Regions from separate parts of the Pantoea sp. SYBGC1 genome, predicted to be linked through region 3. Evidence: predicted binding sites of a transcription regulator. Region 3 holds the regulator's gene; each other region holds the start of a gene.
What was found. Region 3 encodes PhoB, which activates phosphate uptake and scavenging genes when phosphate is short. Its sites were predicted from a motif close to CTGTCATAAAACTGNCNNAT; they were not measured.
Positions count from the first base shown of each region.

Region 1: pitA (inorganic phosphate transporter PitA) is a predicted target of PhoB. The motif match lies at 1,851-1,870, and genes of this name have one in related genera.
Region 2: glpT (glycerol-3-phosphate transporter) is a predicted target of PhoB. The motif match lies at 2,851-2,870, and genes of this name have one in related genera.

Region 1 covers NZ_JBXUNM010000009.1:84,464-89,112, forward strand. Annotated here, with positions in the region: gene AC2CF9_RS14670 (glycosyltransferase family 32 protein) at 1-591, shown strand, start outside; gene AC2CF9_RS14675 (BaiN/RdsA family NAD(P)/FAD-dependent oxidoreductase) at 595-1,779, opposite strand; gene pitA (inorganic phosphate transporter PitA) at 2,021-3,520, shown strand; gene uspB (universal stress protein UspB) at 3,598-3,933, opposite strand; gene uspA (universal stress protein UspA) at 4,350-4,649, shown strand, end outside.
Region 2 covers NZ_JBXUNM010000006.1:172,712-177,360, forward strand. Annotated here, with positions in the region: gene pldB (lysophospholipase L2) at 1-495, shown strand, start outside; gene yigL (sugar/pyridoxal phosphate phosphatase YigL) at 528-1,328, shown strand; gene glpT (glycerol-3-phosphate transporter) at 1,363-2,703, opposite strand; gene AC2CF9_RS12490 (carboxylate/amino acid/amine transporter) at 3,106-3,966, shown strand; gene AC2CF9_RS12495 (YehS family protein) at 4,005-4,487, opposite strand; gene metR (HTH-type transcriptional regulator MetR) at 4,581-4,649, opposite strand, start outside.
Region 3 covers NZ_JBXUNM010000003.1:326,602-331,250, reverse strand. Annotated here, with positions in the region: gene AC2CF9_RS08875 (AAA family ATPase) at 1-581, opposite strand, end outside; gene sbcD (exonuclease subunit SbcD) at 578-1,795, opposite strand; gene phoB (phosphate response regulator transcription factor PhoB) at 1,988-2,677, shown strand; gene phoR (phosphate regulon sensor histidine kinase PhoR) at 2,693-4,003, shown strand; gene AC2CF9_RS08855 (PstS family phosphate ABC transporter substrate-binding protein) at 4,072-4,649, shown strand, end outside.

The DNA.
Region 1 (4,649 bases), on a different contig from region 3:
CTTTACCGCTATGGCGGCATCTGGATGGATGCCACCATTATCCTCAACCGTACGCTGGATGCGCTGCTGGCCGTTAACGCCGACCCGCGTTATGACCTGATTGCGTTTTATCGTGCCGGTTCAACGCACGATATGGCTTATCCGGTAATTGAGTCGTGGTTCCTTGCGGCCCCGGCGAACAATGCCTTTATTGGCCGCTGGCTGCACTATTTCCGCCCGATTGTAACGCTGGGAGCGGAAGCTTTCTTCCGGCAGCTGCTGGCGCAGCCTGACTATGACACCCTGGTGCAGGGCATTACGCCCCCCGATTATCTGGTGGTCTATCTGGCGCAGCAGCAGGCGCTGCGCGAAAGCAATCATTACAATCTTTATCTGCGCAAGTGCGAAGCCAGCGCGCTGCTTTATCAAAGCCTGAGCGAGTGGCGTCCGGTGCGGCTGAGCCGCATGCTGATGGTCGATCGTCTGCCGGAGGTGCTGCCGCCGTTAACCAAACTCACCGGTTTCGACCGCAAATATCTCGCCACCAACCTGAAATATGGTGTGGTCAACCGCGACAGCCTGCTGGGACAGCTGCTGCTGAGCCGCGGGTAATGCTCAGAGCGCCTGGGCGCAGGCCCAGGCGGAACTCCACGCCCACTGGAAATTGTAGCCCCCCAGCCAGCCGGTCACGTCCGCAACCTCACCAATGAAATAGAGGCCCGGCACATCGCGCGCTTCCATGGTTTTTGAAGAGAGCTGGCTGGTATCAACGCCCCCCAGCGTGACCTCTGCGGTGCGATAACCTTCGGTGCCGTTTGGCTGTACCCGCCATTGATGCAGCAACTGCGCCAGCTCAGCCTGCTGTTTGCTGTTGAGCTGCTTCAGGGTGACATCCGGGATCTGGTTCATCGCCTGCAGCACTTCCACCAGCCGCTTCGGCAGGATCTTCGCCAGGCTGTTTTTCAGGCTGAGGTTGGGATGCGCGCTGCGCTGCTCATCAAGGTAATCGGTCAGCGCCAGCGCCGGCAGCAGGTTGACGCTGATAAACTCGCCTGGCTGCCAGTAGCTGGAGATCTGCAGCACTGCCGGACCAGAGAGACCGCGATGGGTAAACAGCATCGCCTCCTTAAACAGCGTGCCATCCTGCGCTTCGATGGTAGCCGGCAGCGCAACGCCCGACAGGGTGCTGAGCTGCTCCAGCAGCGGTTTATGCAGCGTAAACGGCACCAGCCCGGCGCGGGTCGGATAGACGCGCAGACCAAACTGTTCCGCCACTTTGTAACCAAACGGCGACGCGCCCAGTCCCGGCATCGACAGCCCGCCGCTGGCGATCACCAGCTTCTCTGCCCATACCTCTGCGCCATTAAGCTGCAGCCGGTATCCCCCGTCGTCACGCTCCGTACTCAGCACTTCGCTGCGCAGCCGCAGCGTCACCGCACCCGCTTCACACTCTTTCAGCAGCATATCGACAATCTGCTGCGCGGAGTCATCGCAGAACAGCTGACCCAGCGTTTTTTCATGCCATGCGATGCCGTGCCGGCTGACCAGATCGATAAAATCCCACTGGGTGTAACGCGCCAGCGCAGATTTGCAGAAGTGCGGGTTGTGCGACAGGTAGGCCGCCGGCTCGGTATACAGATTGGTAAAGTTGCAGCGGCCGCCGCCTGACATCAGAATCTTACGGCCCGCTTTTTTGCCGTTATCCAGCAGCAGTACGCGGCGCCCGCGCTGTCCCGCCTGCGCTGCACAGAACATCCCGGCAGCACCTGCCCCTATTACGATAACGTCAAACTTTTCCACTGCGATGTCCACCCGATTACGAAAGGCGCTGATTGTAGTGATCTGCGGCTTTTTACGCCACCTTCAAAAAAATGCCGTAAATATGTCATAATGTAACTGTTTCATTTTTCGGCTCTTTTACCTTGTTTTGTCCTCTGAGTTACCAATTTAAGACAAAAAAAGGCTATATTTCTCTTTCCCATACAGTGCGTTGTCGCAGATAATGCGCCGCGTTCATGTCCTCCAAAATGGCGTAACGTTTATGCTACATCTGTTTGCTGGTCTTGACCTGAGTACCGGCCTGTTATTGGTTCTTGCCCTGCTGTTTGTATTGTTTTATGAGGCAATCAACGGCTTCCACGATACCGCCAACGCGGTCGCTACCGTTATCTACACCCGTGCGATGCGGGCGCAGCTGGCAGTGGTGATGGCAGGTGTGTTCAACTTTTTTGGCGTGCTGCTCGGCGGTCTGAGCGTGGCCTACGCCATCGTACATATGCTTCCTACCGACCTGCTCCTGAATGTCGGTTCGGCGCACGGCCTCGCCATGGTCTTTTCCATGCTGCTGGCTGCCATTATCTGGAACCTCGGCACCTGGTATCTGGGCCTGCCGGCCTCCAGCTCCCATACGCTGATTGGCGCCATTATCGGTATTGGTCTCACCAATGCGCTGATGACCGGCACCTCTGTAGTGGATGCGCTCAATCTGCCAAAAGTGATCAATATCTTCCTGTCGCTGATCCTGTCACCGATTATCGGATTGATCATCGCCGGCGGCCTGATTTTCCTGCTGCGCCGCTACTGGAGCAGTACGAAGAAACGCGCGCGTATTCATATGACTCCCGCTGACCGTGAAAAGATCGATGGCAAGAAAAAGCCGCCGTTCTGGACGCGCATCGCGCTGATTGTTTCGGCCATCGGTGTCAGCTATTCACACGGCGCTAACGACGGGCAGAAAGGCATTGGTCTGATCATGCTGGTGCTGATTGGCGTGGCTCCGGCGGGTTTTGTCGTGAATATGAACGCTTCCGGTTATGACATCACCCGCACGCGCGATGCCGTTAACCATCTGGAGCAGTATTACCGCCAGCATGGCGATTCGCTGACGCACATTGTGCAGATGGCACCGCCTGCGCTGCCGACGCCGGAAGAAGTGCCGAGCGGCCCGCAGGAGTTTCACTGTGACAGCGCCCGTGCGCTGCAGGCTATCGGCCGGGCTCAGGGCCTGCTGAACAATCTGCAGAGCTACGATCAGCTCTCTGTCGATCAGCGCAGCCAGATGCGTCGTCTGCTGCTGTGCATCTCTGACACTGCGGATAAGGCGGCCAAGCTGCCGGAAACCAGTGCGGACGACAAGCGCTTCCTCAGTAAGCTGAAGGGCGATCTGCTTGGCACCATTGAGTATGCCCCGGTCTGGATTATCGTGGCCGTAGCGCTGGCGCTGGGTATCGGCACCATGATTGGCTGGCGTCGTGTGGCGACCACCATCGGTGAAAAAATCGGTAAGAAAGGCATGACCTATGCGCAGGGTATGTCAGCGCAGGTGACCGCCGCCGTATCGATTGGCGTGGCAAGCTATACCGGTATGCCGGTTTCAACCACGCATATCCTCTCCTCCTCTGTGGCCGGCACCATGCTGGTTGACGGCGGCGGACTGCAGAGTCGCACCATCAAAAATATCGCCATGGCGTGGATCTTCACGCTGCCGGTCTGTATTTTGCTCTCAGGCGGACTCTACTGGATTGCGTTGCATCTGATCTGATACCGCACTATTCCGGCAAAAGGGCGACAGCAGTGTCGCCCTTTTTTATTGCCTGCGCGTGGTATGACCGTGTTGTTTCACTGCCAGATTGCCATCGCCACCAGGCTCACCACGACCAGAAAACAGAGCCCGCTGGTCAGTACAAACTGACTGCGCACCCGCTCACAGCGGCGAATAAACTCATCGTCATGATGGTCGAGATAGCGCTTTAGCCAGATATAGCGCACCAGCCGCACCTGCTTACCCGGCTGGCCGTGAGAGGTAAAAAAGCCGGCACCGTCAACATACTGGTACAACAGCGGATCGCAGCCGCGCAATACGTAGAGCAGCGCACGCAGGGATGAGAAGTAGCGCGCCATATTCACCAGACAAACCACACAAAGAGCCCAAAAAAGCGCGATAGTGCTGATCATATTTCCCCCTTCTGGCTGGTACCGCAATGACGTGATATGCAGCGGGGAAGTGCTGCAGACGTCCTGTGGAAAATAAGCCAGCCATCGATAAGCAGATTGGCATTGTTGTTTTACAGGTCTGCGCCTCGCCACCAGAGAAAAGTGGCACGCAATTTCAGTGTAGAATATCTGCTCAAATTTTTTCCAGCGGCGCGCTTCGTCAATATATGCATAACCCGCTGCTCTGCGGATCGTTATCACGCTCAGGCGCAGCGGTGCAGCATTTGCCGGTGACACTGGCTATACTCAGCAGATAACAACAGATCCTGCAGTTTCATTGAGTCACCGGCGCTTCATCGCCGCTTCGCGCTAAGGAAAACGCCCGCCGTGGTTTGCGGGAGGGTAGCCCCCCAGAATATTGAGAAAGGAGTTTTATCATGGCCTATAAACATATCCTGATTGCAGTCGATCTCTCTCCGGAAAGCCAGCTGCTGGTGGATAAAGCAGTCTCGCTGGCGCGCCCTTATGATGCCAAAATCTCGCTGATCCACGTTGACGTTAACTATTCCGATCTCTATACCGGCCTGATTGACGTAAATCTCGGCGATATGCAGAAGCGCATTTCCGAGGAGACGCACAGCGCCCTGAAAGCCCTCTCCGTCAGCGCAGGCTATCCGGTTGGCGAAACGCTGAGCGGCAGCGGCGATCTGGGCCAGGTGCTGGTGGATGCTATCCGG
Region 2 (4,649 bases), on a different contig from region 3:
ATTGTGCTGCCGCTGCCGCCCTTTCTGGCGCACCGTATTCTTGACTGGGCAGAGAAGCGGCCAGCGCTGCGCGACGGATATGCCCTTGGCACCGGGCGCTGGCGCGCGCATCCGTTTGGCATTAACCGCCTGACGCACAGCCGCGAGCGCTATCGACGCAATCTGCGCTTTTATGCTGACGATCCGGCTATTCGCGTCGGCGGTCCGACCTATCACTGGGTGCGTGAAGGCGTGCAGGCCGGACGCAATATCATGCGTCAGGCAGCAAATATCACCACGCCGCTGCTGCTGCTGCAGGCGAATGAAGATGATGTGGTGGACAACCGTTCACAGGATCTCTTCTGCCAGGCGCTGGCAGCAGCCGGGCATCCCTGTGAAGGTAACGCACCGCGCGTCATTGAAGGCGCGCGCCATGAGATTCTGTTTGAATCAGATGCAATGCGCGCCGAAGCGCTCAATGCCACCGTGGATTTTTTTGCCCGTCATCTCAGCTGACGTTATTTCCGTTATTACAACCCGAGGTTTCCATGTTTCACATCGTTGCATCCGATCTGGATGGCACGCTGCTCTCGCCGCAACATCGTCTGACGCCGTTTGCCCGTACCACGCTGCAGGCGCTGGTGGCGCGTGATATCCATTTTGTTTTTGCCACCGGCCGCCACCATATCGACGTGGGACAGATGCGCGATAAGCTCGGCATTCCGGCGTATATGATCACCTCCAACGGCGCGCGCGTGCATAACGCCTCAGGCGAGCTGATTTTCAGCCACAATCTTGACGGCGATATCGCCAGCGAGCTTTACGCCCTGAAATATCAGGATGAAAACATCCTGACCCATGTTTATCGCGATGATGAGTGGTTTATGAACCGTCACCATCCCGATGAGCAGGACTATTTTCAGGAGTCAGAGTTTATGTATCAGCTCTATGAGCCGGGAATATTGCCCACCGATGGCATCAGCAAGGTCTTTTTCACCTGCAGCGATCCGGCCAGTCTGCTGCCGCTGGAGCAGGCGATTGAAGCGCGCTGGGGCGATCGCGTTAACGTCAGTTTCTCGCTGCCAACCTGTCTGGAAGTGATGGCGGGCGGCGTGTCGAAAGGGCACGCGCTGGAGGCTGTGGCAAAACAGCTGGGGCATTCGCTGAAAGCGTGCATCGCATTCGGCGATGGCATGAACGATGTGGAGATGCTGAGTATGGCCGGTAAAGGGTGCATTATGCACAACGGTCAGCAGCGCCTGAAGGATACGCTGCCGTCGCTGGAGGTCATTGGCAGCAATGCGGACGATGCGGTGCCGCACACGCTGCGTAAACTCTTTCTGGAGTAAAAAAAAGGGGCCGGTCTCTCCCGGCCCGCCTCGCTTATCCCAGCTGTTTCTTATGCTTATGTTCATTGATCATGGTGAGCAGCAGCAGCACCACTGCCAGCACCGAGCCGGCGATCATCACCATAAACCCGCCATCCCAGCCGAAGAAATCAACGGTATAGCCAACAATAGCGCTGGCTGCTACTGAGCCACCCAGATAACCGAACAGGCCGGTAAAGCCCGCTGCGGTGCCGGCGGCTTTCTTCGGTGCCAGCTCCAGCGCGTGCAGGCCAATCAGCATCACCGGGCCGTAGATCAGAAAGCCAATCACAATCATACAGAGCATATCGATGCCCGGATTGCCCGGCGGGTTAAGCCAGTAGATTACGGTAGCGATTGTCACCAGCGTCATAAAGAACACGCCGGTCGCGCCGCGGTTGCCTCTGAACACTTTGTCTGACATCCAGCCGCACAGCAGCGTACCGGGAATGCCCGCATACTCATACAGGAAGTAGGCCCAGGAGGATTTATCCAGCGTAAAGTGTTTCACCTCTTTCAGATAGGTCGGCGACCAGTCGAGAATGCCGTAGCGCAGCAGATAGACAAAGACGTTTGCCAGCGCGATATACCACAGCAGCTTATTGGGCAGGATGTACTGCATAAAGATCTGCTTTGCGGTCAGCTCCTGCTCATGATCCTCACTGTAATCAGGTGGATAGTCGTTTTTCCACGCTTCAATCGGCGGCAGGCCGCACGATTGCGGCGTATCGCGCATCATGGCAAATGCAAACAGCGCGATCAGAATGGCGCCAAACGCGGGCATATAGAGCGCCGCTTTCCAGTCGTTAAACCACGCCATACCGAGCAGGAACAGCAGCGGCGGGATACCGCCTCCGACGTTATGCGCGCAGTTCCACACGGAAACGATGCCGCCGCGCTCTTTCTGTGACCACCAGTGCACCATGGTGCGGCCACACGGCGGCCAGCCCATTCCCTGGAACCAGCCACACAGGAACAGCAGAACAAACATCACCATAATGCTGGAGGTCGCCCAGGGCACGAAGCCCATAAACAGCATGACCGAGGCGGCAAGAATCAGGCCCGCCGGCAGAAAAACGCGCGGGTTTGAGCGATCGGAAACAGACCCCATGATGAATTTGGAAAAGCCGTACGCAATAGAGATGCCGGAGAGGGCAAACCCTAAATCACCGCGCGAGAATCCCTGTTCAACCAGATAGGGCATCGCCAGCGCGAAGTTTTTGCGTACCAGATAGTAAGCGGCATAGCCAAAGAAGATCCCGAGGAAGATCTGCCAGCGCAGCCGGCGATACAGCGGATCAACACGATCGTCAGCGACCTGAGGCCGATGCGGTGCAGGTTTGAAAATACTCAGCATGAGTGTGGCCCTCCGGGGCGCAGAATAGTTATGAATTTCCCAGCAGGTTGGGGCAGAAATACGCATAAGCGTAAAGGAAACCTGGTGTTTCCATATCGCGCAAAGAATAGAGATGGTTGCTGCACGTTACTGTGACGTGTGACACATATGTTACAGTTTTATGACAATCAGGAGCGAAAAAAACCAGGAAATGTTGGATTTCGCGCATTTTGCCAGGTTTTAAGCCGGTGTTAATGCGCATTCTGACCAGGGCCTGTATCAGGAGGTAACAGCGGACCAGCACGGATCGCCAGCTGCTCGCCACGATTGGGTAAAATATATTCAGTTGTAAACCAGATTATTCAGCTGACGCAGGCGGGTTTGATTACACTAGCGCCTCTGTTTATCGGGAAATGGTGTACCGTGCTGTTACTTATTATCACCACTGTATTGTGGGCTTTTTCTTTTAGTCTGATCGGCGAATATCTGGCCGGCCAGGTTGATAGCTGGTTTTCCGTGCTGATGCGCCTGGGCCTGGCCGCGCTGGTTTTTCTGCCGTTTCTGCGCTGGCGCGGCTACCGGGCATCAACGCTGCTGCTCTATATGCTGGTGGGAATGCTGCAGCTCGGCATTATGTATCTGCTCAGTTTTGAAGCCTATCTCTACCTGAGCGTATCTGAGTTCCTGCTGTTTACGGTGATGACGCCGCTCTATATCACGCTGATTTATGACCTGCTGAGCCGGCGTCCCTTGCGCATCGGCTACGCCTTCAGCGCGCTGCTGGCGGTAGCGGGGGCAGCCATTATTCGCTATGACAAAGTCAGCGATCATTTCTGGCTGGGTCTGCTGCTGGTGCAGGCGGCGAATCTCTGCTTTGCTGTCGGCATGGTGGGATACAAACGGCTGCAGGAGACGCGGCCCATGCCGCAGCATACGGCGTTCTCCTGGTTCTATCTCGGAGCGGTGCTGATTGCCGCCCTGGCCTGGTCGCTGTGGGGCAATCCGCAGAAACTGCCCACGACTACGCTGCAGTGGAGCGTGCTGATATGGCTGGGCGTTGCCGCATCCGGGCTGGGCTATTTTATGTGGAACTACGGAGCCACGCAGGTGGATGCCGGCACGCTGGGCATTATGAACAATATGCATGTTCCGGCGGGGCTGCTGGTGAATCTGGCGATCTGGCAGGAGAAGCCACACTGGCCGAGCTTTATTGCGGGCGCTGCGGTGATCTTCGCTTCACTCTATGTGCATAAACGCTGGGTGACTGGCAGGCGTCACGCCTGAGCACGTGACGGGCGCAGCCTGCAGGCTGCGCCATGCGATCAGCTTTTCTTCGCCGGCGTTCCCGGACGCTGAATCAGCGTTAACCCTTTCAGGAAATTACGCAGGATTTGATCGCCACATTCGCGGTAGTTCTTGTGATCCGGGTTGCGGAAGATAGCGCCGATTTCGCCCTGTGAAACCTTGAAGTTGGCTTTCAGCAGGATGTCGGGGATATCGGTGGTTTTCAGCGCAAACGCGATACGCAGCTTCTTCAGAAAGATGTTATTGCTCATGCGACGTTCAACAGAGGGCGCCGGCGCATCGTCGCTTTTACCGCGCCGGTAGTAGATCAGCCCGTTGAGGAAATAACCCATCAGTACATCAGGCAGTTTGCGAAACGCGGCGTCATCCTCTTTTTTCAGCCAGGCCTGCACATCCTCCAGCGGCACATCGCTTCCCGCAAGGGCAAAAATCTCCACCACTTTGCTATCGCTCAGATCAAGCATATAGCGCACGCTGCGCAGAACATCGTTATTAGTCATGGTGAAACTCTCCGGGTATGCAGTAAAGGCGGCGCATTATAGTGCAGGCGGGGCGGGGATAACAGCGCGGCGCACGCACGCCGCGCCGGGCCATCAGGATGCGCCGGGTAATACCGCGCCCGGCTGTGAAGCGTCGCGCACAAACGGCAGGTGATCACAGGC
Region 3 (4,649 bases):
CGCCAGCGTTCAAAAATATGAATGGAGATATCGCCATAAATCTCGGTACCGGTCAGCTCCTCCAGCAGTTCGGCGCGCTCGCCGGGGCGGGCGTTCAGAAATGCGGCAAACTGACCCTGTGACAGCATCATTGAGCGGGTGAAGCGGGCAAAATCGAGCCCGGAGAGCGACTCTATGGCTTTCAGCTTATCGCCGACTTTATCCGCCACGATCTGATTATCAGCGACCCGCGCCAGCTCCACGCGCGGCGCCTGCAGCTTGCCGTCAGCCTGACCGCGCGCCCGGTTCTGGCTCCAGAAGGCGCGCCAGGCTTCACCTTTAATTTCAAACTCAACTTCAGCCAGACACTCGGCGGTGTCGCGCGTCATCAGCTGATTCTCACTCTGCGACAGCCCGCCAAGGCGCGGCGTCTGGTGATAGAGCGCGAGGCAGATCGCATCCAGCAGCGTGGTTTTGCCGGCGCCGGTAGCGCCCGTGATGGCAAACAGACCGTTGCTGGCGAACGGCTCCTGGCGGAAGTCGATCAGCCATTCACCGCGCAGTGCGTTGAGATTTTTAAAACGTAGCGTCAGAATTTTCATGCGGACGGATCCTCCAGGGCGGCCAGCGCGCTGCGAAACAGACGGGTCAGTCCGTCACTCTGCTGCGCATCCAGCTCTGACTCCTGAGCCAGGCGACGGGCAAAAACCTCTTCGACTTTCAGCTCGCTCAGCGTCTCATTTGTCAGCCGTTCCAGGCTGCGCTGACGCAGCGCGCGACTGCGGCGCACCAGCAGCACCTCTACCGGCAGCGTGGCCGTGAGCTGTTCAATACGCCGCTGCAGATCGGTGAGGTACTCCTGCGTGGTGATCTCGATATCCAGCCATACCGGCAGCAATCCCTCATAGCGGGCAAACTGTGCCAGCTGCGCCTCAATCTCTGCCATCGATCCTTTTAGCATCTGCATCGGCTGAAAGGCGGGTATGGTCAGCGCGGTTACGCTCTCCAGCGTGTGGCCAAAATCGAGCAGCCAGACGCTTTTATCACGTCCGCTCTCATCAAAACTGAGCGGGATCGGTGAGCCGCTGTAGCGAATATGTTCCGTGCCGGCAATCCGCTGCGCGCGGTGAATATGGCCGAGTGCAATGTAGTCTGCGGGCGGAAATGCCTGCGCCGGAAACGCATCCAGCGTGCCGATATAGATATCACGTACCGCGTCGCTTTTGGTCACGCCCACGGTAGTGAGGTGGCCGGTAGCGACGATTGGCAGCGGCTTATCCAGCCGCTCTCTTTCTGCCACGGCGGCGCTATAGCAGTGCTGATAATGCTGCTCAATCGCCTGCAGCAGCGATAACTGCTTGTCGCGCCCGGACTGACCGGCCCGGCTGCGCAGAATATCGCGCGGGCGCAGATAGGGAATGGCGCACAGCAGCGCGCCCGGCGATCCGTCACGCTGCGTCAGCGTCAGCACCTGCTGTTCGCCGCCGGGGGTGGCGCTGGTGATCACCCGGGTGTTAAGGCAGGCCAGCAGTTCGCGCGACTCATTCAGCGTGGCGACCGAATCGTGATTGCCCGCCAGCACAATTAGCTGACAGCCGCTGGGCTGCAGCGCGACCACGAACCGGTTAAACATTTCACGGGCGTAACTGGGGGGCGAACCGGTATCAAACAGATCGCCTGCCACGATCAGTGCATCAACCTGATGCTCAGCAATTTGCCGGAGCAGCCAGTCAAGAAAAGCCTGGTGTTCGGCGGCGCGACTCTTGCTGTAAAAAAACTGACCGAGGTGCCAGTCTGCGGTATGAATAATGCGCATGGGGTGTCCTGCCTGAAAGCTGGCGGCCAGTATAACGGCTTCGGGCACAAAGGAAAAAAGACGTTTTTGCCGGTGCGGGGGTGGTTTTTATCTCTTGCTTACCCGCCGGGTTTTTCATAAAAGTGTCATAAAACTGACGCATAATGACGCCGCATATCCCAGTGACATCCCGTCACACTCGCAGGAGCAATAATGGCCAAGCGCATTTTGGTTGTGGAAGATGAAGCGCCCATCCGGGAAATGTTATGTTTTGTGCTGGAACAGAACGACTACCAGCCCATTGAAGCGGAAGATTATGACAGCGCGATTAGCCGGCTGATTGAACCCTGGCCCGATCTGATTCTGCTGGACTGGATGCTGCCCGGCGGCAGCGGCATTCAGTTTATTAAACATCTGAAGCGCGAGGCCATGACGCGCGATATCCCGGTCATGATGCTGACCGCGCGCGGTGAGGAAGAGGATCGCGTGCGCGGGCTGGAAGTGGGCGCAGATGATTACATCACCAAGCCGTTCTCACCGAAAGAGCTGATGGCGCGTATTAAAGCCGTCATGCGGCGCATCTCCCCGATGGCGGTCGAAGAGGTGATTGAGATGCAGGGGCTGAGTCTCGATCCCTCCTCACATCGCGTGATGTCGGAGACCACGCCGCTGGAGATGGGGCCAACCGAATATAAGCTGCTGCATTTCTTTATGACGCATCCGGAGCGGGTCTACAGCCGCGAACAGCTGCTGAACCACGTCTGGGGCACCAACGTCTATGTCGAAGATCGCACCGTAGATGTGCATATTCGTCGCCTGCGTAAAGCACTGGAAATCTCCGGCCACGATCGTATGGTGCAAACCGTACGCGGAACAGGGTATCGTTTCTCTGCCCGCTACTAAACGGAGCCTGCTACCGTGCTGGAACGCCTCTCCTGGAAGCGATTACTGACCGAGCTGGCGCTGGCCTGTCTGCCTGCGCTGCTGCTCGGCCTGCTGTTTGGTTATCTGTCGTGGTGGCTGCTGGCAGCCGTCTCAGGCGTTCTGGCCTGGCACTTTACTAATCTGATGCGGCTCTCCCACTGGCTGTGGGTCGACCGATCAATGACGCCGCCCACCGGGCGCGGCAGCTGGGAACCGCTGTTTTATGGCCTCTACCAGATGCAGCTGCGTAACCGCCGCCGCCGCCGCGAGCTGGGAAACCTGATCAGGCGCTTTCGCAGCGGTGCGGAGTCGCTGCCGGATGCCGTGGTGCTGACCACTGAAGAGGGAACCATTTTCTGGTGCAACGGCCTCGCCCAGCAGCATCTGGGGCTGCGCTGGCCGGAGGATAACGGCCAGAATATTCTCAACCTGCTGCGCTATCCCGAATTCTCCCGCTATATCCGCCAGCGCGACTTTGCCCGGCCGCTGACGGTAGTGCTGAATAATCAGCGGCACATGGAGTTCCGCGTGATGCCTTACAGCGAGGGGCAGTGGCTGATGGTGGCGCGCGATGTGACCCAGATGCATCAGCTGGAGGGCGCCCGCCGCAACTTTTTTGCCAACGTCAGTCATGAACTGCGTACGCCGCTCACGGTGCTGCAGGGCTATCTGGAGATGATGGACGATGAGGCGATGAATGCGCGAACGCGCAGCAAAGCGCTGGGCACGATGCAGGAGCAGACCCGGCGCATGGACAGCCTGGTCAGGCAGCTGCTGACGCTGTCGCGTATCGAGGCGGCTCCGGCGCTCGATCTTAAAGAGCGGGTTGATGTACCGGCCATGCTGCATCTGCTGCAGCGCGAAGCGGAAACGCTGAGCCAGGGGCGCCATGTTATTCACTTCCATACCGATCCTCACTTACGCGTACTGGGAAATGACGAGCAGCTGCGCAGCGCTATCTCTAACCTGGTCTATAACGCGGTTAACCACACGCCGGAAGGCACGCATATCCATATCAGCTGGCTGCGCACGCGGCAGGGAGCGGAGCTTAAAGTCTGCGATAACGGTCCCGGCATCAGCGAAGAGCATCTGCCGCGCCTGACGGAGCGCTTTTACCGCGTTGATAAAGCGCGGTCGCGTGCCACCGGGGGCAGCGGACTGGGGCTGGCGATCGTCAAGCATGCGCTGAGCCATCACGGTGCACGGCTGGAGATCAGCAGCCGGCCGCATCAGGAGACCTGCTTTCGCTTTCTGCTGCCGTCGCGTCTGATTGTGGAAGAGGCCGCGCAGGAGCGGGCGGGGTAATCTGCGTTGCGCCGTTTTCGCAGGCTTGCCACAATAGCGCTCTTCTTCTCTCTGACGGCGGCTCCATGCTGAAATCTCTGCTGTTCACACTTCTGCTGCTCTTCTCTGTGCTGGCGCAGGCGCAAAAAGCGATGCTGACCGGCAACCTCAGCAGCGCCGGGTCAGATACGCTGGGCTACCTGATGACGCTGTGGGGGGAAGATTTCAGCCTGCAGGCGCCCGGCGTCAACGTTCAGGTACAGGCGGCGGGCTCTTCAACCGCGCCAACGGCGCTGGCTGCGGGTGCCGCACAGCTGGGCGCGATGAGCCGGCCGATGCAGAACGATGAACGACAGCTGTTCATTGCCCGCTACGGCTATCCGCCGCTCGCCGTACCGGTCGCCATGGATGCGCTGGTCGTGGTGGTGAACCAGGCTAATCCGCTGCAGCGTATCAGCCAGCCGCAGCTTGATGCGCTCTATTCTGTTACCCGCCTGTGCGGCGGCACGCAGGTTCCGCAGCGCTGGGGCGATACGGGCGTGACAGACGATAACTGGGCGCAGCGGCGCATTCAGCGCTTTGGCCGCAACTCCGCCTCCGGCACCTGGGGGTTCTTCAAACAGCAGGCGCTCTGTCGCGGCGATTTTCGCGCTGACGTGGCGGAGTT